DNA from 3 places in the Afipia sp. GW823-FHT06G09 genome. Region 1 is predicted to be linked to each of the others. Evidence: predicted binding sites of a transcription regulator. Region 1 holds the regulator's gene; each other region holds the start of a gene.
What was found. The regulator HrcA, encoded in region 1, represses chaperone genes, less so after heat shock. The targets are predictions, from matches to a motif close to GTTAGCACTCNCNNNNNGNGAGTGCTAAC.

Region 1 (4,149 bases):
GTTTCGCGTCAGCGCTCATTTGAGGCACATCTCCGCGAGTTTCACGAAAGCCTTGGCGCGATGGGAGAGACCCATGCCGTGCGGCGGCAAGCCATGCTTCTCGATGCTGGTCATCTCGCCGAAGGTGCGGCTGTGACCGTCCGGCAGAAACGCCGGATCGTAGCCGAAGCCGGCGGTGCCGCGCGGCGGCCAGACCAGCGTGCCATCGACGCGCGCTTCGACATCCTCCTGATGGCCGTCCGGCCAGGCAACACAGAGCGCCGAGACGAAATGCGCCTTGCGCTGCGCAGGCTCCTTCGCGCCGCGCTCCTGCAACAGGCGTTCGATCTGCGACATCGCTGCGAGAAAATTCTTGTCATCTCCGGCCCAGCGCGCCGAATAGATTCCGGGCTGGCCATCGAGCGCCTCGACTGCGAGGCCCGAGTCGTCGGCGAAGGCCGGAAGTTTCGTCGCCTGTGCCGCGGCCACGGCCTTGATGCGGGCATTGGCCTGGAAGGTCGTGCCGGTCTCAATCGGTTCGGCGAGGCCGAGTTCCGCCGCGGACACCGCTTCAACACCATACGGTGCCAGCAGTTCGCGCATCTCGGCGAGCTTGCCGGGATTGTGGGTCGCGATCACAAGGCGGCCGGTGATTCGGCGATGATCACTCATGCGCAATGCTTATCCCTGAGAAGCGCGGTTGAAAGCGGGAAATTACGCTACCGCCATTTTTTGCAGGTCGACCAGCCGGGCGACGCCCTTCTTGGCCAGCGCCATCAAGTTGAGAAACTCCTCCTGTGAGAATGGCGTCTTTTCGGCGGTGCCCTGGACTTCGATGATACGGCCGTCGCCGGTCATGACGAAGTTCGCATCGGTCTCGGCTTCGGAGTCTTCCGCATAATCAAGGTCGAGCACCGGCGTGCCGTTGTAGATCCCGCACGAAATCGCGGCGACGTTGTCGCGCAGCACGTTGTCGTTCTTCAGCATGTTGCGGGCCTTCATCCATTGCAGGCAATCTGCAAGAGCGACCCAGGCGCCGGTGATTGACGCAGTGCGGGTGCCGCCGTCGGCCTGAATGACATCGCAGTCCACCGTGATCTGACGTTCGCCCAGCGCAACGAGATCCACGGTGGTGCGCAGTGAGCGGCCGATCAGGCGCTGAATCTCGACGGTGCGGCCGCTCTGCTTTCCGGCGGCGGACTCGCGGCGCATGCGCTCATGGGTGGCGCGCGGCAGCATGCCGTATTCGGCGGTGACCCAGCCGCGGGCCTGACCTTTCAGCCATGGCGGCAGGCGATCTTCCAGCGTTGCGGTGACCAGCACATGGGTGTCGCCGAATTTCACCATGCAGGAACCTTCGGCGTATTTGACCACGCCGCGTTCCAGCGTGACGGGGCGCAGTTCGTCGGGCGCGCGACGGCTCGGCCGCATGAGATATCCTCCAGAAACATAGGGAAACGTCGATTTGGCGCTGCTTTTAGGGGGTTGGGCCCGCAGCGGCAAGGGAAGATGAGGGGCCGATAAGGATGTTCGCAGAATGACGCTTGTCAGCGCGCCGCGCGATGGACAATTGTAGCAGAAACAACCCGTTTGGAGCTCGATTTTGGCCCACCACGACCCGATAGGCCATCTGATCACGCCGAACGCCGGACTGGCGCAGCTCAACGAGCGGTCGCGGGATATCTTCCGCCAGATCGTCGAGAGCTATCTGGCCACCGGCGAGCCGGTAGGCTCGCGCAACATCTCGCGCCTTATCACGATGCCGCTGTCTCCGGCCTCGGTGCGCAACGTGATGTCGGATCTTGAGCAGTTGGGACTGATCTACGCGCCGCACACCTCCGCGGGCCGGCTGCCGACAGAACTGGGATTGCGCTTTTTCGTCGATGCGCTGATGCAGGTCGGCGATCTGACCGAGCCGGAGCGCCAGTCGATCGAAGGTCAGCTCAAGTCCGTCGGTGGGGCGACATCGATCGAGGCTGCATTGAGCGAAGCCTTGACGCGGCTCTCGGGATTGACCCGCGCCGCCGCCGTTGTGCTGACGCAAAAGTCGAACGTGCGGCTCAAGCATATCGAATTCGTCCGCCTTGAACCGACGCAGGCACTGGTCGTGCTGGTGGCGGAAGACGGTCAGGTCGAGAACCGCGTGCTGCCGCTGCCGCCGGGCGTGCCGTCATCGGCATTGACGGAAGCTTCCAATTTTCTCAATTCGCGAATTCGCGGGCGCACGCTGGCCGAAGCGCGCAGCGAACTCGAAGCCGCGCTGACGGCGGGACGCAGCGAGCTCGATCAACTCACGCAGAAGGTGATTGCAGCGGGTATCGCGAGCTGGTCGGGCGGCGCCAGCGACGAGCGGCAACTGATCGTTCGCGGTCACGCCAATCTTCTGGAAGATCTTCACGCGATGGAGGATCTCGAGCGGGTGCGGCTCTTGTTCGACGACCTTGAAGCGAAGAAAGGCGTGATCGACCTGCTCGGCCGCGCGGAACGCGCCGACGGCGTGCGCATCTTCATCGGCTCCGAAAACAAGCTGTTCTCGCTGTCCGGCTCCTCGACCATTATCGCGCCCTATCGCGACGGCGCAGGCCATATCGTTGGTGTGCTGGGTGTGATCGGCCCGACGCGGCTGAACTATGCGCGGGTCATTCCGACGGTCGATTATGCCGCCCGGATCGTCAGTCAGCTGATCGGCAAATAACGCTTCGCGCTTGATTTTCCGCGTCCAAAGCACGATATGCGGGCTAACAATCACACATTCGCGATGACGATTTTCTGAAAAGGTGAGTAATGGCCAATTCCAACGGGCAAAAGGAACCGCAGGACACGTCTGCGCCGGAAGCGGCGAACGACAAGGAACCCGTGGTCTCAAAGCCTTACGTGATGCCGGACGATCCTGAGGAAGGGTCGGTCGAGGCGCTCACCAAGGAAGTCGCCGAGGCCAGGGACCGCACGCTCCGCACGCTTGCGGAGATGGAAAACCTGCGCAAGCGCACGGCGAAGGAAGTCACGGATGCGCGCACTTACGGCATCACGGCGTTCGCGCGTGACGTACTCGACATCGCCGATAATCTCCAGCGTGCGCTGGATGCGGTGCCGACAGAGGCGCGCGAAGCCGCCGATGCAGGCCTCAAAGGCCTGATCGAAGGCGTCGAACTGACCGAGAAGGCGCTGCACAAGGCGCTGGAAAAGAACGGCGTGCAGAAGCTCGATCCGCTCGGCGAGAAGTTCAATCCGAACTTCCATCAGGCGATGTACGAGGTGCCGGATTCCTCGGTCCCTGCGGGAACCGTCGTGCAGGTCGTGCAGGGCGGTTACACCATCGGCGATCGCGTGCTGCGTCCGGCGCTGGTTGCCGTGTCCAAGGGCGGCGCGAAGAGCTAGTTCTTCTAGCGCGGATCGATGCCGTCGCGGACCGCGCGGAATCGCGGGAACGCCTTCGGCCATTCGTCGCGGGTCGCGCTGGCGATGATCCGCAGCGATGATCCGCCGCCGAATCTCAGCCACTGCACCACGGTCACCGGTGTATCGTTCTTGCCGGCCACCGCATCGATCCGGGTTTCGTATCCGGGCGTGCCCTCGATCCGCAGCGGCTCGTTCGATGTGATGCGCGCGTTGCGAATGCCGGGAATGGTGGCAGCGGTCTGCTGCGCGAAGCGCCCGCGATCTTCCGGCGAGGCCGGACCCGCCGCGGTCAGGCCGATCACCATGTAAGGCGCACCATCCAGCGTCGTGTCTTCGGTGCCGTCGGTCAGCAGGATCGACGAGCGCGGCGCCAGGGTGCGAACGGTCTTGAACTCGCCGAGTTCACCGATCTTGAACGGCATCAGGCTGAGCTGCTCGTCGACCGGAACGTCCTTGCGCAGCTTTGTCGACGCCAGCATCTTGCGAACGGCCTCGTCGGAAAGCGGCTTCGCCGCGTCCTCGCGCGCTTGCGCAATAACGTAGCCCGTAAACTTGTCACCAGACACGATCAGCGAATACATCCGGACGGTGGTTGCGCCGTCCTTGCCGATATCCGAGGTAATGAAGGCTTTGCCTGCTGCGGTGTCGAAGGCTTCCGGCTTGGCGCCGGCGGGGGGTGCCTTGCCCTCTTTCACGGCAGTCTCGACCGCTGCGAAAGCCTCGGGTGGAATCTCGGCTACTCCGACCTTGATCTTCTGGTCTTCGGATTCG
Region 2 (4,149 bases), 720 kb from region 1:
GCCGCCCGACATGAAGTCCGCGATGCGCGTCAGGACTTGCGCAGGCCCGAACAGCGCCCCGATCATCACCGCGGTGCCTGCATCGATACCGCCCCGCTGCAGGATCGTCAGCAAATGCGCAAGCGTTCCCGATTGCATGATGGCATGGGCTGCGAACCCCGCAGCGACCAGAAGGAACGGCATGCCGATCGATGGGATGATGGCCGCAGTTTTGACGGGGGCAGCGCCCTCCGCCACCGGCGGCGCCGTATAGATGGCGTTGCGCGGCAGCGCGAACGCATAGAGCGGCGCGACAATGAAAGCCAACACGCCGGCGAACACGAAATAAACGCTGCGCCAGCCGCCATGGGCGATCAGCATCTGGGTTGTCGGCCATGAAAACGTCGAGGCAAGACCGCCGACGAATGTCACCAGCGTGATCGCTCGCCGCGACGACGCGCCGAAAATACGCGTCAGGGCGGTGAACGCAGGATCGTAAAGGTTGCAGGCCATCGCAATGCCAAGCAGCACCCAGCCTGCGAGATAGAGCCAGTATTGATCGGCGAGCGGCAGGATCAGGAGGCCGAGCGCGCCGATCAGCGCCCCACCCGCCATGATGTAGTGCCCGCCATGCCGCTCGATCAGGCTGCAAATGAACGGGGCGGTCAGTCCGGACACACCCAGCCCGATCGAAAATCCGAGAAGGGCTTGCGCCAGCGACCAGCCATGGGCCGCCGCGATGTGGGGCATCGTCAACCCGGGCGGGTAGAACAGCGCGCCCCAGCCCAGGACTTGGGTGATGCAAAGAACGATGACGGCGCGGCTGGGCCCGGAGCGGAGGACTTGCAGCCCGGCCATTGCGCGTTCACGTCCCCGACGTCGAGAATCATCCGTTATCGGGAACAATAAACCAATGCGCTATGCGCGCGGCGCGCAGCGGACATACACCATGGTCCCATAGCGGCTCGATGCGTCCTTGTCGATGAACCGCGTCATCAGCACACGCCCGTCGAACGAGACGATCTCGCGATCCTTGTCCCCGCCGGCAGGACCAGCCGGGCCGATGTAGTTCTTGCCGCTCTGGCTGCCCTTCAGGCGCAATTCCTGCGGGGTAGCTTCGTCCGGCAGGTGCATGATGACGCCGCCGGTGGCGCCCTGCCCGATCACATAGGGATTTTTGCACTGCCCGCGCGCCGCAGCTTCGGTGCGGGTCCGGTCGTCCGGTTTGTGGAATGACGCAAGGCCCCAACGTCCGACGATTTCATCGGCGCGGATGGTGGCTGGGACTTCGGGCGCCACGGCCGGTTCCTGGACCGTGGCCTGTCCGCCACCGAAACCGCTGAACCCGCCGAAGCCGCCGCCGCCGCAGGCACCGAGAAAACCCGAAAGTATTGAAATGGCTGTCAGCGTGACGATCTTGGAGGCTTTGGTACGCTCGCTCACTGTGGTCATGGTGTCTCCCGGCAAGAACACTTGGCTGCCTGCCAGACCGACAGACCCGCCGTCACACTGCGTGAACTGACCCCCGTCATTACGCAGCGTTCCCCTTTATGGTTTCCAGATCATCCTATATTGGCCTCACCAAGGCCTTAAGGGCCTTGCTTGACAGGATCGGCGGCAACCCATATTCCCGACCCCGTCATTAGCACTCTTGGAGCGCGATTGCTAAGGGTAAGGCTTCGTCCCCTCAAGGGGTTAGCTAAACCCATTATCCACGACCCGCGCCCCGCCGCACGTCAAATCTTACCTAACCAACGCCCAAAGGACATCCGATGGCCAAGACAACTTTTCGCCCGCTGCATGATCGTGTCGTCGTCAAGCGCATCGACGCCGAAGAGAAGACCAAAGGCGGCATCATCATTCCAGACAGCGCCAAGGAAAAGCCCTCGCAGGGTCAGGTCGTCGCAGTAGGCCCCGGTGGCCGCGACGAAGCCGGCAAGCTGATCCCGATCGATCTGAAGGCTGGCGATACGGTGCTGTTCGGCAAGTGGTCCGGCACCGAAGTGAAGCTCGACGGTGAGGAGCTCCTCATCATGAAAGAGTCCGACATCATGGGCGTGCTGAAGTAAGCACGGCCACATTCATCCGCCGTCATCCTTCGAGGCTCACGCCTCGGGATGACGGAAACACACATCATCAGGAGTAAACCCCATGGCTGCCAAGGACGTAAAATTTTCCGGAGACGCGCGTGACCGCATGCTGCGCGGCGTCGACACCCTCGCCAACGCCGTCAAGGTGACGTTGGGCCCCAAGGGCAGAAACGTCGTCATCGACAAGAGCTTCGGCGCACCGCGCATCACCAAGGACGGCGTCACCGTCGCCAAGGAAATCGAGCTTGAGGACAAGTTCGAGAACATGGGCGCGCAGATGCTGCGCGAAGTCGCCAGCAAGACCAACGACACCGCGGGCGACGGCACCACCACCGCCACCGTGCTGGCCCAGGCGATCGTGCGTGAAGGCGCCAAGTCGGTTGCCGCCGGCATGAACCCGATGGATCTCAAGCGCGGTATCGACATCGCCGTGACCGCCGTGGTCAAGGACATCGAGAAGCGCGCCAAGCCGGTCGCGTCCTCCGCAGAAGTCGCTCAGGTCGGCACAATTTCGGCCAACGGCGATTCGAACATCGGCTCGATGATCGCCAAGGCGATGCAGAAGGTCGGCAACGAAGGCGTCATCACGGTTGAAGAAGCCAAGTCGCTCGACACCGAAGTGGACATCGTCGAGGGCATGAAGTTCGACCGCGGCTATCTCTCGCCGTACTTCGTGACCAACCCCGAGAAGATGACGGCCGAACTCGAGGATGCCTACATCCTCCTGCACGAGAAGAAGCTGTCCGGCCTTCAGGCGATGCTTCCCGTGCTCGAAGCCGTGGTGCAGACCGGCAAGCCGCTGCTGATCGTCGCCGAAGACATCGAAGGCGAGGCGCTCGCGACTCTCGTCGTGAACCGCCTGCGCGGCGGCCTCAAGGTTGCAGCCGTCAAGGCTCCGGGCTTCGGCGATCGCCGCAAGGCCATGCTGGAAGACATCGCGATCCTGACCGGCGGTCAGCTGATCTCCGATGACCTCGGCATGAAGCTGGAAAGTGTCACCCTGAAGATGCTCGGCCGCGCCAAGAAGGTCGTGATCGACAAGGAAAACACCACCATCGTCAACGGCGCCGGCAAGAAGCCCGACATCGAGGCGCGCGTGAACCAGATCAAGGCGCAGATCGAGGAAACCACCTCGGACTACGACCGCGAGAAGCTTCAGGAGCGTCTGGCCAAGCTCGCAGGCGGCGTCGCGATCATTCGCGTCGGCGGCGCAACCGAGATCGAAGTGAAGGAAAAGAAGGACCGTGTCGAGGACGCGCTCAACGCAACCCGCGCGGCCGTTCAGGAAGGTATCGTTCCTGGCGGCGGCACCGCGCTGCTGCGCGCCAAGAAGGCCGTCGGCCGGATCAACAATGACAACTCCGACGTGCAGGCCGGCATCAACATCGTGCTGAAGGCGCTGGAAGCTCCGATCCGCCAGATCGCCGAGAACGCCGGCGTTGAAGGTTCCATCGTTGTCGGCAAGATCCTCGACAACAAGACCGAGACCTTCGGCTTCGACGCACAGAACGAAGAGTATGTCGATCTCGTCGCCAAGGGCATCATCGATCCGGCCAAGGTGGTTCGCACCGCCCTGCAGGACGCAGCCTCTGTCGCCGGTCTTCTCGTGACCACGGAAGCGATGGTTGCCGATATTCCGAAGGAAGCAGCACCGGCCATGCCGGGCGGCGGAATGGGTGGCATGGGCGGAATGGGCGGTATGGGCTTCTAAGCCACCCGTTCATCTCAACGACATCAAAGGTCGCCTGCGGGCGGCCTTTTTTATTGTCTCATATTCAAGAATCACCGCGACAATCCGGCCCGCTTTTGAGATTGTCCGGTTCCAATTCGACTCAGGATGAGACCTCATGCGCGCATTGATGATTGGCTGCACTCTCGCACTGGCAGGAGCGTTGCCGGTTCAGGCCCAGACCGCCAAGGATGCGAAGGCGGCACCGGCCGCGAGTGAGGTCCGCTACTTCAATTCGCTCGGCGATCTTCTCGGCGACCTGCCGGTCGACGCCTTCATCAAGGAGACGCGCCAGGGCGGGAAGCTGGTCTCGTCCACACTCGACGTCTGCTATTCCGTATCCACCGCCTC
Region 3 (4,149 bases), on a different contig from region 1:
CCGTATTCGCCGGTCTGCGAGTCGAAGCCGTAGTGATACTGGTCCTTCTCGAGGATCTTGCCGACGATGACCGAGCCGTCTTCGCCAGCGTTGATGGCGATCTGGCGGGCCGGAGCGGAGAGCGCCTTGCGGACGATCTCGACGCCGGTCTTCTGGTCGTCGTTCTGGGTCTTGATGCGCTTGAGCTGTTCGGAAGCGCGGAGCAGGGCGACGCCGCCGCCCGGAACGATGCCTTCTTCCACAGCCGCACGGGTCGCATGCATCGCGTCATCAACGCGATCCTTGCGCTCCTTCACCTCAACCTCGGTCGCGCCGCCGACGCGGATCACCGCGACGCCGCCTGCGAGCTTGGCCAGACGCTCCTGGAGCTTCTCGCGGTCGTAGTCCGAAGTGGTTTCTTCGATCTGCGCCTTGATCTGCTGCACGCGGGCTTCGATGTCGGCCTTCTTGCCGGCGCCGTTGACGATGGTGGTGTTTTCCTTGTCGATCATCACCTTCTTGGCGCGGCCCAGCATGTTCAGGGTCACGTTCTCAAGCTTGATGCCGAGGTCTTCCGAGATCGCCTGGCCGCCGGTCAGGATCGCGATGTCCTGCAGCATGGCCTTGCGGCGGTCGCCGAAGCCGGGAGCCTTCACGGCTGCGACCTTGAGGCCGCCGCGCAGACGGTTCACGACGAGGGTGGCGAGCGCTTCGCCTTCGACGTCTTCCGCGACGATGACCAGCGGCTTGCCGGTCTGCACCACGGCTTCGAGCAGCGGGAGCAGCTCGTTCAGCGAGGAGAGCTTCTTCTCGTTGATCAGGATGTAGGCGTCGTCGAATTCAACGCGCATCTTGTCGGCGTTGGTGACGAAGTACGGCGAGATGTAGCCGCGGTCGAACTGCATGCCCTCAACAACGTCGAGTTCGGTGTCGAGCGACTTGGCTTCCTCAACGGTGATGACGCCTTCGTTGCCGACCTTCGCCATGGCCTTTGCGAGGAAGTCGCCGATTTCCTTGTCGCCGTTGGCCGAGATGGTGCCGACCTGGGCGATCTCGTCGTTCGACGTAACCTTCTTGGAGTTCTTGACGAGGTCTGCAACGACCGCTTCGACCGCGAGGTCGATGCCGCGCTTCAGATCCATCGGGTTCATGCCGGCGGCAACCGACTTGGCGCCTTCCTTCACGATGGCCTGGGCGAGAACGGTCGCGGTGGTGGTGCCGTCACCGGCGAGGTCCGCCGACTTCGAGGCCACTTCGCGGACCATCTGGGCGCCCATGTTCTCGAACTTGTCTTCAAGCTCGATGTCCTTGGCGACGGTGACGCCGTCCTTGGTGATGCGCGGAGCGCCGAACGACTTGTCGAGAACGACGTTGCGGCCCTTCGGACCGAGCGTTACCTTGACGGCGTTGGCGAGGATGTCGACGCCGCGCAGCATCTTGTCGCGGGCATCAACGCCGAATTTGACTTCTTTGGCTGACATGTTGGGTTTTCCTTAGGTGTCAGGAAGATTGAATTTTGGGTGGGAGAGGGCGCTCTTAAGCGGCCTTCTTCTTGGCGCTGCCATCGGTGATGACGCCCATGATGTCGCTTTCCTTCATGATCAGCACTTCCTGGCCGTCGATCTTGACCTCGGTGCCGGACCACTTGCCGAACAGGACGATGTCGCCGACGTTCAGGTCGATGGGGATCAGCTTGCCGGCCTCGTCGCGGCCGCCCGGACCCACCGACAGGATCTCGCCCTGGGAAGGCTTTTCCTTCGCGCTGTCCGGAATGATGATACCGCCTTTGGTCTTCTCTTCGGCGTCGATGCGCTTGACCACGACGCGGTCGTGAAGCGGACGGAATTTCATGCAGTCCTCCTAATGGATTGATAACGCTGTGTTTTTGCAAATTTAGCAGTCTGGGTAGGCGAGTGCTACCGCGACTGACACGGACATAGGCCGATGGCGGGTGCCGGGCAAGGGTCTGTAGCAGAAAATTTGGCACTCTGGTGTGACGGCTGCCAGATTCTTCTCCCGCATCATTAACCCGCAGCCGCCCGCTATCAGCAGTCCCGCGGCAATGCTGCTAGTGCCTTGATAGTTAACACTTTATTCAACTTTTGAGCTTGTGATTGGTTAACGTACTGCGTCATCTTTTCTTCATGCCGGGCATGGAGGTTGGCATGGTCTCGAAAACACCGGTCCCGCAGGGGACCGTCTCTGAGGACTTCAAGCGGCAACTCGCCGGTTACGGCCTGACGACGGCCGAAATTCTCTACCGGCGCCCCGATCACCGCTGGCTGCTGCAATCCTACGTCTGGCAGAACTACGATCTGTTCCCGAACTTTCCGGCGCTGAAGGACTTTCTCGCTTTCTGGCAGGAAAAGCTGGACGGGCCGCTGGTCTCGGTCACCGTCGCGCATTCCAAGCTGATCAAGCCGGCGGAGATCAAGGCGATCGACGGGGTGTTCCGGCTGCACTGACGGAACGTCGCGAGGCGAGTGCCCGCCGATCATTGTCGAGGCGGCGGGCAATGGCTAGTCTTCCCGAGCCGCGTTGCATCATGGATGCAGCGGGCCAAAAAAGGGGAGGCGCGCATGGTCAAAACAAGATCGACCAATACAAAATCCGCCAAGACAAAATCAGCCAAGACAAAATCGGCAGCAGCGGGATCAGACAAGCGGCTCAAAACCGCGGCCCGCTCCGCGGCTGTGAAAAAATCCGCGCCGCGCAAGAAGGCCGCCGCAGCATCCACGGCTCGCGCGAAGCCGAGCAAACTCCGCACGCCTGCCGCGCGCCGCGCATCGCCCAGACCAGCCCGTTCGAAGCAGCGCTTCGTTGTCAGCCATCACCGGGACGAGGATTTTCGCGCTGACGGCTTGCGCGCCTATGCACAATATCGCGACCTCGGCATCGCGAAGGGTACGCACGGACTGGCGCAGGCCCATGTCATCCGCCTGATCGGACCATGCGACCCCAAGGAAGTGTCCAAGCTCCACTTCCACGGCGTGGATTTTCAGATGGTTTACGTCCTCAAGGGATGGGTGAAGGCCTACTTTGAAGGGCAGGGCGAGATCACGATGAACGAGGGAAGCTGCTGGACGCAGCCTCCGCGCATCAAGCATTTCATCCGCGACTACTCCGACAATTGCGAGTTGCTCGAAGTGATCCTGCCTGCGGAATTCGAGACGGTCGAACTCACCGCGTAACGCGCGCTACGTCTGATTGCCGCAGGGTGGTGCGAACCGGCATCCCATGTCGTAAGTATCGGCGATGTTCGATGCCTACCTTCGCGCGTGGGAGTTGATCCCCGACGGCGCTCCCATTATCACCCGCGCGTCTCACCTGCTGCCGGTCCGGCAGCGCGGCGTCGCTGCCATGCTGAAGATCGCCGATCACGACGACGAGCGCATTGGCGGCGCAGTGATGCAATGGTGGAACGGCGAGGGCGCGGCGCGGGTGCTGGCCCGCGACGACATCGCAGTTCTGCTGGAGCGCGCGGAGGGCAGTCAGTCGCTGGCTTTGATGGCGCGCACCCGACGCGACGACGAAGCCACCAAAATTCTCTGTGACGTTGCGGCGCGGCTTCACAGCCCGAGATCATATCCGCCGCCGGGCCTGATAACCCTGTCGCAATGGTTTCGCGACCTCGGTCCCGCCGCGGCGAAACACGGCGGCATCCTCGTGAAAAGCGCCGAGGCGGCGCGAATGCTGCTGGCGGAGCCGCGCGATGTCTGTGTCCTGCATGGCGACCTGCACCATAACAATGTGCTGGATTTCGGCGCGCGGGGATGGCTGGCGATCGATCCCAAGCATCTGACCGGTGAGCGTGCGTTCGACTACGCGAACATCTTCACCAATCCCGACCTCGATCATCCGCAATGGCCGATCGCGACCATCCCGGAACGGTTCGCGCGCCGGCTGGAGATCGTCACAAAGGCCGCGAAGGTCGAACGCGCGCGGATGCTGCGCTGGATTTTGGCGTGGACCGGCTTGTCCGCGGCCTGGTATCTCGACGACGGTGATCCAGCGGAGGTCGATCTGCGGGTCGCGGAGCTGGCGTCAGCGGAATTGAACCGCTGACGCATATGTGTTGCCGTCAGCCCCGCCCGACGAACGGCATTTTGGTCGCCATGATGTTGAGGAACAGGGCGTTTGCATCGAGCGAACGCGTCGCCATGAACACGA

Region 2: groES (co-chaperone GroES) is a predicted target of HrcA. The motif match lies at 1,621-1,649, and genes of this name have one in related genera.
Region 3: AC1Q67_RS02860 (co-chaperone GroES) is a predicted target of HrcA. The motif match lies at 1,872-1,900, and genes of this name have one in related genera.

What each region holds. Positions count from the first base shown of each region.
Region 1 is NZ_JBXAHF010000002.1:791,677-795,825, forward strand. It holds gene hemW (radical SAM family heme chaperone HemW) at 1-19, opposite strand, end outside; gene rdgB (RdgB/HAM1 family non-canonical purine NTP pyrophosphatase) at 16-651, opposite strand; gene rph (ribonuclease PH) at 694-1,410, opposite strand; gene hrcA (heat-inducible transcriptional repressor HrcA) at 1,583-2,674, shown strand; gene grpE (nucleotide exchange factor GrpE) at 2,764-3,357, shown strand; gene AC1Q67_RS11425 (hypothetical protein) at 3,363-4,149, opposite strand, start outside.
Region 2 is NZ_JBXAHF010000002.1:69,581-73,729, forward strand. It holds gene AC1Q67_RS07945 (MFS transporter) at 1-837, opposite strand, end outside; gene AC1Q67_RS07950 (hypothetical protein) at 898-1,431, opposite strand; gene groES (co-chaperone GroES) at 1,752-2,048, shown strand; gene groL (chaperonin GroEL) at 2,131-3,780, shown strand; gene AC1Q67_RS07965 (hypothetical protein) at 3,917-4,149, shown strand, end outside.
Region 3 is NZ_JBXAHF010000001.1:558,037-562,185, reverse strand. It holds gene groL (chaperonin GroEL) at 1-1,460, opposite strand, end outside; gene AC1Q67_RS02860 (co-chaperone GroES) at 1,516-1,830, opposite strand; gene AC1Q67_RS02855 (usg protein) at 2,145-2,444, shown strand; gene AC1Q67_RS02850 (cupin domain-containing protein) at 2,559-3,170, shown strand; gene AC1Q67_RS02845 (aminoglycoside phosphotransferase family protein) at 3,235-4,044, shown strand; gene AC1Q67_RS02840 (SDR family oxidoreductase) at 4,061-4,149, opposite strand, start outside.